DNA from 2 places in the Streptomyces sp. NBC_01260 genome. Region 2 is predicted to be linked to the other one. Evidence: riboswitches for the same ligand, from Rfam matches in the RefSeq annotation. Region 2 holds a riboswitch; the other holds the start of a gene.

Region 1 (4,401 bases), 5.8 Mb from region 2:
GGCTCCCTGCCCAACGGCCTCACGGTGCTGCGCTGCCACCGCCCCGGCCAGCAGGTCGTCGCGGTCGAGATCTTCCTCGAGGCCCCGCTGGAGGCCGAGCCCGAGGGCCTGGACGGGGTGGCCACGATCATGTCGCGCGCCCTGTCCGAGGGCACCGACAAGCACAGTGCCGAGGAGTTCGCCGCCGAGCTGGAGCGGTGCGGCGCCACCCTGGACGCCCACGCCGACCACCCCGGCGTCCGGGTCTCCCTGGAGGTTCCCGCCTCCCGGCTGGCCAAGGCGCTCGGTCTGGTCGCCGAGGCCCTGCGGGCGCCGGCCTTCGCCGACAGCGAGATCGAGCGGCTGGTGAACAACCGGCTCGACGAGATCCCGCACGAGCAGGCGAACCCCGCCCGGCGCGCCGCCAAGCAGCTCTCCAAGGAGCTCTTCCCGGCCACGGCCCGCATGTCGCGCCCGCGCCTGGGCACCGAGAAGACCGTGGAGCGGATCGACTCCGCGGCCGTGCGCGCCTTCTACGACGCCCACGTGAGGCCGTCCACCGCGACCGCCGTGGTCGTCGGTGACCTCACCGGCATCGACCTGGACGCCCTGCTCGCAGACACCGTCGGCGACTGGTCGGGCAACACGGCCGAGTCCCGTCCGGTCCCGCCGATCACCGCCGACGACACCGGCCGGGTGGTGATCGTGGACCGCCCCGGAGCGGTGCAGACGCAGCTGCTGATCGGCCGGATCGGCGCCGACCGGCACGACAGCGTCTGGCCCGCCCAGGTGCTCGGCACCTACTGCCTGGGCGGCACGCTGACGTCCCGGCTGGACCGGGTGCTGCGCGAGGAGAAGGGGTACACCTACGGCGTACGCGCCTTCGCCCAGGTGCTGCGTTCCTCGGCCCCCGACTCCGCGGCGGGGGCGACGGGCGCCTCGATGCTCGCCATCAGCGGCTCGGTGGACACGGAGTCCACCGGTCCGGCGCTGGAGGACCTGTGGAAGGTGCTGCGGACCCTGGCCGCGGAGGGCCTGACGGACGCCGAGCGCGAGACGGCCGTGCAGAACCTCGTGGGTGTCGCACCGCTGAAGTTCGAGACGGCGGCCTCCGTCGCCGCCACCCTCGCGGACCAGGTCGAGCAGCACCTCCCGGACGACTACCAGGCGCAGCTGTACGCGCGCCTCGCCGAGACCGGCACGGTGGAGGCGACGGCAGCCGTGGTCAGCGCCTTCCCGGGGGACCGGCTCGTCACGGTCCTCGTCGGGGACGCCGCGCAGATCGAGGAGCCCGTCAGGGCCCTCGGTATCGGAGAGGTTTCGGTCGTCACCGGCTGACCGGTCACTCTCCCCGATAACGGGGCAAAAGAAAGACCCTGGCGGTCGGTGATCCGCCAGGGTCTTTCCTTTTTGTCCGGTATAGGGGAGAGGTTGCCTGTCTGCCCTGTGGGATGCGCTACAAAACCGCCTGTCCGTTTGGTGTGGGGAAGTGCCCCCGTCTAGCGTCGGCTCGGCTGTCCGTCACTCGTATGCCGCATCCGCGACATACCGGGCAGTCATCGCCGAGTCCCCGTCAGGCGCGAGCCCGGGGAGCCGGGGACCCACGCAGTCCCTGGGGTGAATCGGATGCCCATGCCTCAGCGAGGCCGGGGGATCCGTAGGAGACCTTCCTGCTCCGAACCCGTCAGCTAACCCGGTAGGCGAGAAGGAAGGAAAGGACCAGCCACTTCATGGCGTTCACCCGTGCCACGGGGAAGCACCGTGCCCCGAGCCGTCTGACGCGCTGCGGCGCGAAGGCCGTCGGCATCGCGACCCTGGCCACCACCGGCGTCATCGGCTCCCTGGCCTCCCCGGCCCTCGCCGCGGACACCGAGACCCCCGCCCCCGGCGAGACCGGCCTCTCCCAGGTCATCGCCATCGAGGGCGACCTGGCCGACCGGATCAACGCGCAGGCGGACGCGCAGCAGCACCAGGCCGACGTCGCCGCCCAGGCGAAGGCGGAAGCCAAGGCGAAGGCCCAGGCCGAGAAGAAGGCTGAAGCGAAGAAGAAGGCCGAGGCCAAGGCCAGGGCGGCCGCGAAGGCCAAGGCCGCCGCCAGGGCCGAGGAGGCCCGCGAGTCCGAGGCGCGTGCCGCCCGCTCCGCCGAGCGCGCCCGGCTGGGCACCTTCCAGCTCCCCGTCGCAGGTTCCTATGTGAGCACCGGCTACAAGTCCAGCGGCTCCCTGTGGTCCTCCGGCAGCCACTCCGGCATCGACTTCCACGCCGCGTCCGGCAGCTCCGTCGTCGCCGTCGGCGCCGGTACGGTCGTCGAGGCCGGCTGGGGCGGCGCGTACGGCAACAACATCGTGCTCCGGATGACGGACGGCACGTACACCCAGTACGGCCACCTCTCCTCGATCGGCGTCTCCGTCGGCCAGAGTGTCGGCCAGGGACAGCGGATCGGCCTCTCCGGCTCCACCGGCAACTCCACCGGACCGCACCTCCACTTCGAGGCCCGGACCACGCCGTCGTACGGCTCCGACATGGACCCGGTCGCGTATCTGCGCGCCCACGGCGTCACCGTCTGACCGACGCGAGGAACCTCGGTGAAGGCCCCGGCACCGCGCCGGGGCCTTCGTCGTGCCCGGCCGTCGGACCGGGGCGCGGAGCCCGTTTTTGAACCCGTCCATGACCAAAAGATATTGATGAATTTCCACCCGGCATCGGAAATGCGACCGCATTGCAATAGAGTCGCAGGGCAGGCGTCGATCGGCCGCGTTCCGCGGGGATTAAGGCGGAGGTTCGGACATGCGCATTCCGGCGCATTCGGTATGCACGGCAATCCGTGAAGACATCGTCTCCGGTGTCTTCGAACGCGGCAGCCGACTCACCGAGGAGGTGCTCGCACGCCGTTACGGGGTTTCCCGCGTCCCGGTGCGTGAAGCGCTGCGCACTCTGGAGTCCGAGGGCTTCGTGGTCACCCGCAGGCATGCCGGGGCCTGCGTCGCCGAGCCGGACGAGCAGGAGGCCGCCGACCTCCTGGAGGTCCGGATGCTGCTGGAGCCGCTCGGTGCGGCCCGTGCCGCCCAGCGCCGCACCGAGGCCCACCTCAAGGTGCTGCGTGGCCTGGTCAGGCTGGGTCAGGAGCGGGCCCGCCGGGGCGAGGGCGAGGATCTGCGCTCACTGGGCGGCTGGTTCCACGAGACCCTGGCCCAGGCCTCCGGCAGCCCCGGTCTGATCGCGCTGCTCACCCAGCTCCGGCACAAGATCGCCTGGATGTACGTGGTCGACCAGCCGGCCCGCCCCGCCGATTCCTGGGCCGAGCACGGGGCCATCGTGGACGCCGTGGCGCGCGGTGACGCGGAACGGGCGAGGGCGCTGGCCGCGCAGCACGCCGAGCGGGCCACCGCCGCGCACCGGCTGCGCCGCCCCGGTCGGCCGGGTGCCGGCGTCGTGCCCCGCGCCGGCCGGGTGAGATCTTCGCAACATGCTGTAAACACCCCGAGCGGCCGGCATTAACAATGACGCCGTATACAAGGAGCGGCTATTCGGTAGGGCTTTCTTTTCGCTGCCCTGAATTCATTCCGGCGGCCCGTCCCAAGGGGCCGGAATCCCGCGCAAATGAAAGAGCCGCGACTCCCCGTCAGGGGCGCCGCGGCTCGTGCGCAGGAATTCCGGCGGTCGGGACCGCTGGATCAGACGGTCTCCGGAAGCTCGTCGAGCCCCTCGGCGACCAGCTTGGACAGACGGTCCAGAGCGGCTTCGGCGTTGTCGGCATCGGAGGCGAGAACGATCTCCTCGCCACCCTGGGCGCCGAGCCCGAGCACCGCGAGCATGGACGCGGCGTTCACCGGGTTGCCGTCGGCCTTGGCTATGGTCACGGGTATACCGGAGGCCGTGGCGGCACGGACGAAGATGGATGCGGGGCGGGCGTGCAGGCCCTCGGCCCAACCGACGTTGACGCGGCGCTCAGCCATGGTTCTGCCCTTCACGAATCAATGGTTGTCTAGACCAGTCTCTCATGCAGTGCGCGATGCTCCGGCCGACCCGCGGCCCGTCCGCGGCCCGCGTCGTACCGTCGATCGGCCACCCTCAGACTGCCCCGGCCCCGGCCCCCACGCGACCGCTGACAGAGCCGTACGCTTTGCCCATGGAGCCCTCTCCGGAGCAGAGTCCGCATCACGTCTACCCCGACCACTGGGAGGCGGACGTGGTGCTCCGCGACGGCGGCACCGCGCGGATCAGGCCGATCACCACGGACGATGCCGAACGGCTGGTCAGCTTCTACGAGCAGGTTTCCCCGGAGTCGAAGTACTACCGCTTCTTCGCTCCCTACCCCCGGCTCTCCGCCAAGGACGTCCACCGCTTCACCCACCACGACTACGTCGACCGGGTGGGACTCGCCGTCACGGTGGGCGGCGAGTTCATCGCCACCGTCCGCTT
Region 2 (4,401 bases):
GTCGTTCCGGGTGGGAAAGGGGCGGCCGGCCATGGCGGACCATCAAGAGGCAAGCGTCACTCTGCCGAGCGAGGCGGTCTCGGTCTCCGCGGCCCGGAGGTATGTGGCCCGGGTACTGGCCGAATGGGGACTGTCCGACGGGAGCGAGTCCGCGGACACCATCCGGCTGATCGTCTCGGAGCTCGCGACCAACGCGGTCCAGCACACGTTCGGCCAGTCGCCCACCTTCACCGTGGACCTCCGGCTGGAGCGCGAGGAACAGCTGCACCTCGGGGTGACGGACAGTCACCCCCGCTGGCCCCAGCGGCTGCCCGCCGCCGTCCAGCAGGACAACGGGCGCGGCATGGTGATCATCCGTTCCCTGGCCAAGGAGTACGGTGGCCGGCTGACCGTCACACCCACCGCCGACGGCGGCAAGACCGTCTGGATCGTCCTCCCCTGGAACGTCCCCGTCCAGAGCTGACCGGACCCGCGCATCGCCGCCCGGGTCACTGCGGTGCGGCGGCCCGTCCGAACCCGCTCCGCAACAGGGCCCGCAGAGTCGCCGCCGCGGCGCTCGACCGGTCACCGCGGTGCACCACCGAGATCGTCCGGCGGAACGCGGCGGGATCCAGCCTCCGTACGGACAGCGGCGTCGGCGACATCGCCGCGACCATCTCGGGAACCACCGCGATCCCGATGCCCGCGCTGACCAGGGCGCACACCAGCGCATAACCGGGCGACTCGCAGACCACCGCGGGCAGTGCGCCCGCCTCGGCCAGGGCACTCTCCACGCCGCGCCGCGGCGGATGCGTGGGCGCGCTGCTGATCAGCGGCCGGCCCGCGAGGTCCGTCACCGGAAGCCGCCCGCTGCCGTCGGCCAGGACCTGCCCGACGGCGGTGATCAGCACCAGTTCCTCGACCAGCAGGGGCTCGGCACTGACGCCCGAGGGCAGCGGCGTCGCGGCGGCCGGTTCGTACGCGTGCGTCAGCGCGAGATCGACCTCGCCCGCCGCCACCGCCGCCACCCCGCCCGGCGGCTCGTACTCCGTGACGACCAGCTCCACATCCGGGTGCGCCCGGCGGAAGGCGCTCAGCACGGGAGGCAGCAGATGGATGCCGGCCGTGGTGAAGGTGCCGACTCGCAGGCGTCCTCCGGAGAGTCCGGCGAGACGGGCCAGCTCGTGGCGGGCCTGGTCCATCTCGTCCAGGACCCGCCGAGCCCGGCCGGCGAGCAGCTCGCCCGCGGCGGTGAGACGGGCGCCCCGGTGGTGCCGGACCAGCAGCGCGGCACCGGCCTCCCGCTCCAGCTTGGCGAGCTGCTGGGAGAGCGCGGGGGCCGTGTAGCCCAGGCGGGCGGCGGCCCGGGTGATCGAACCGGCCTCGGCGACCGCCACCAGCGCCGCGAGCCGTGTCGGGTCGTACATTAAGCATTCCTTTTGGCAGACCCATAAGATTGCAAGTACATGCTAAAGGCTGTTCGGGTCCAGGGTGGAGCCATGGACGCCCAACTGACTGCCTTCCTCGGAGTCGCCGCCGCCATGGTCGCGCTGCCCGGAGCGGACTTCGCCGTCGTCGTACGCAACGCTCTCGCCTCGCGGTCGGCGGGGGTGGCCACCGCGCTCGGCGTCGCCGGGGGGCTGCTCGTCCACACCGCGCTCGCCGTCGCCGGGCTGGCCGCCGTGCTGGTGGCGGTGCCGGTGCTGTTCCGCACGGTTCAGTTCCTCGGCGGGGTGTACGTGCTCTACCTGGGCGTCAGCGCGCTGCGCTCGGCCCGGCGCCGCGACGGGCGGGCGCACGCCCCCGAAACCGCGGCGGACCGGCCGGACGGCGGGCAGGCCGCAGTCGGGGCCCGGCGCGCACTGCGCCAGGGCTTCCTGACCAACGCGCTGAACCCCAAGGCGCCGGTGCTCTTCCTCAGCCTGCTGCCGCAGTTCGTCCCTGCCGGGGCCGACCCGCTGCCCAGGACGCTGCTGCTCGCCGTGATCGTCGTGCTGCTCGCACTGATCTGGTTCCCGGCCGTGGCGCTCCTGGTGGACCGCCTGGGCCGGTGGCTGCGCCGGCCGCGTACCGCCCGGGCGATCGAGGGCGGCAGCGGCGCGGCACTCACCGCACTCGGTGCGGTGCTGGTGACCGGCACCCTGCTGCACTGATCCCAGGTGCGGATCATCCGGTGGCGGGGCACAGGCGTCAGCGGACCCGCCCGTAGAAGACGCTCTTCGTCCAGATCCTCTCCAGCCGCACCACGGCGCCGGTCTTCGGCGAGTGCCAGATTCTTCCGCTGCCCGCGTAGATGCCCACGTGGAAGATGCTGCGGCCGGAGTGGAAGAAGACCAGATCGCCACGTTGCCGCTTCGAGGCCGGGATGTGGCGGGTCTTGTTGTACTGCTGCTGCGCCGTACGAGGAAGCTTCTTGCCCACTCTTTTGAACGAGTAGAGCGTCAGCCCCGAACAGTCGAAACGGCTGGGGCCGGTGGCGCCCCACCGGTACGGCGATCCCTTCTTCGACGCGGCGATGTCGAGCGCCTTCAACGAATGAGTCGCGGCCTGGGCGTCGGTCACGGCGCCGGGGACGAACAGCGTGCCGCCGACGGCGGCGAGAGTCATGACCGAGGCCGTTGTGGCCCTGGCAAGCAGATACGGGACATGAACCTGCGCACTCATGCGCAACCCTTCGTCAGCCGCCTGTGAAGGATGACCTGTCGGGTTCGGGCTGGCGAAGTTGCCCGGCCGCACAAGGCGGCTTCACCCCGAGGGACAACCGGAGGTCCGGTCGGCCCGTTGTGCTCGGGTCCTCCACTCCTGCCGATCCACTCCTGTCGACCAGGCATCCGGGCGGCGGCAGGACTCGGCGTCCGCCCGGACCGCCCCGCCGCGGTGGCGGGGGCTTGTCGTCCCAGGGATCTTGACTCACCGACCGCCGGATTTCCGAGGTGAAACGGTGACATGTGAGGCTCATCACGACTGATCTGATCGGGTGGACAGGGGGTTTTACGGGGAGTTGCCGGGCCTCCCCTGCCCGTGCCGTACCAGCGGCGAAACGGGAGATTTCACCCATGGGCCACCTCGAAAGCGCAAGTTGAGCTGTCCCTCCTGCGAGGTGACACCTACGCCGAACGAGCGAGATAATTCGGTCCACCCGTCGGGCGTGTCGGCGCAATGGAGTTGATCAACTCGTCGGGGCCGGCGGCACGGTGACCCGCCCGGCGCGGCGCTCGCCGTCCAGTACCCGTAGCGCCCGCGTCAACGTGGCGGAGTGGATCCGGGCTTCACCCCGCTCGTGCATCAGTGCGAGCGCGTCCCGCAGCGCCGCGGCGTGCGAGGCGAGTGCCTGTGCGGCGCGCAGGGCCCGGTAGGTGTCGTCGGCGCGGGCCGGGTTGATCCGGCCCAACTGGTCGACTACCTCCAGATAGCGGTCGATGAACTCGCCCTCCGCGCGGGTCAGGGCGGGCAGCGGCGGGAACTCCGGTGGCTGCATCGGGGCTTCACCGCGCGACGGGCGGTGGCAGTGCGGGCCCGCGGCTCTGCACGATGTGGTCGATCAGCCCATAGGCCTTGGCGCCCTCGGCGTCGAGGATGAGATCGCGCTCGGTGTCGGCGGTGATCTGCTCGGCGGAGCGTCCGGTGTGGCGGACCAGCATGCCCGTCAGCGTCTCGCGCATCCGGGCCAGTTCCCGGGCCTCGATCTCCAGGTCGGACGGCTGCCCCTGCAACGGTTCGGCGAGTTCCGGCTGTTGCATCACGACCCGTGCGCCGGGCAGCGCGTGCCGTCGGCCGGGGGCTCCCGCGGCCAGCAGTACGGCCGCGCCGGCGCCCGCCTGGCCGAGGCAGAAGGTCTCCACCTCGCAGGTGAGGAACGCCATCGTGTCGTAGACCGCGGTCATGGCTCCGAACGAGCCGCCGGGGGAGTTGATGTAGAGCTGGATGGGCCGGTCGGGTGCGTCGTGCTCCAGGTACATGAACTGCGCGACCAGGTCGTTGGCCGCAGTGTCGTCGACCGGGGTGCCGAGGAAGACGACCCGTTCGGCCAGCAGTTTGGAGTACGGGTCGAGCGTGCGGGTCCCCTGGGACGTGCGCTCGGTGAACTCGGGCAGTACGTAGCGGGCGGCGGGGCGGTGCATGGCGAAGACCTCTCCTCCGGGGCGCGCAGGGGCCCGTGGGGGTGCCTGCGCGCGCTTCTGTGGAAAATGTACAGGACGTACAGAAGATTATGGTGAGGAGCGTGCCCTAGTGATCCAAGGGAAACAACAGATCAGACGCGGTTTCGCTCTTGGCTTGAGAGACGAAATCTGACAATCTCTCACACAGCAGGTCGAGAGGGCCCGTCCTTGAAGCCCAGCAGGGCCTCCAACTGCGCGGACGCCGACCGCATGTCATCGGCCGTCGGATGTACGTACACCCGCTTGGTGAAGCCGACGTTCG

The links. Region 2 has a riboswitch for cyclic di-AMP ahead of OG322_RS33880 (C40 family peptidase). Riboswitches for the same ligand answer to the same signal wherever they lie in the genome.
Region 1: linked by a shared signal. The riboswitch ahead of OG322_RS07750 (M23 family metallopeptidase) and the one ahead of OG322_RS33880 (C40 family peptidase) in region 2 are both predicted to bind cyclic di-AMP.

Annotation. Positions count from the first base shown of each region.
Region 1 is NZ_CP108464.1:1,773,161-1,777,561, reverse strand. Features, by position in the region: gene OG322_RS07755 (M16 family metallopeptidase) at 1-1,317, shown strand, start outside; cyclic di-AMP (ydaO/yuaA leader) riboswitch at 1,530-1,696, shown strand; gene OG322_RS07750 (M23 family metallopeptidase) at 1,710-2,546, shown strand; gene OG322_RS07745 (GntR family transcriptional regulator) at 2,767-3,477, shown strand; gene OG322_RS07740 (HPr family phosphocarrier protein) at 3,654-3,935, opposite strand; gene OG322_RS07735 (bifunctional acetate--CoA ligase family protein/GNAT family N-acetyltransferase) at 4,109-4,401, shown strand, end outside.
Region 2 is NZ_CP108464.1:7,595,996-7,600,396, forward strand. Features, by position in the region: gene OG322_RS33865 (ATP-binding protein) at 32-463, shown strand; gene OG322_RS33870 (LysR family transcriptional regulator) at 489-1,406, opposite strand; gene OG322_RS33875 (LysE family translocator) at 1,479-2,132, shown strand; gene OG322_RS33880 (C40 family peptidase) at 2,170-2,643, opposite strand; cyclic di-AMP (ydaO/yuaA leader) riboswitch at 2,647-2,819, opposite strand; gene OG322_RS33885 (hypothetical protein) at 3,149-3,457, opposite strand; gene OG322_RS33890 (ATP-dependent Clp protease proteolytic subunit) at 3,465-4,100, opposite strand; gene OG322_RS33895 (hypothetical protein) at 4,280-4,401, opposite strand, start outside.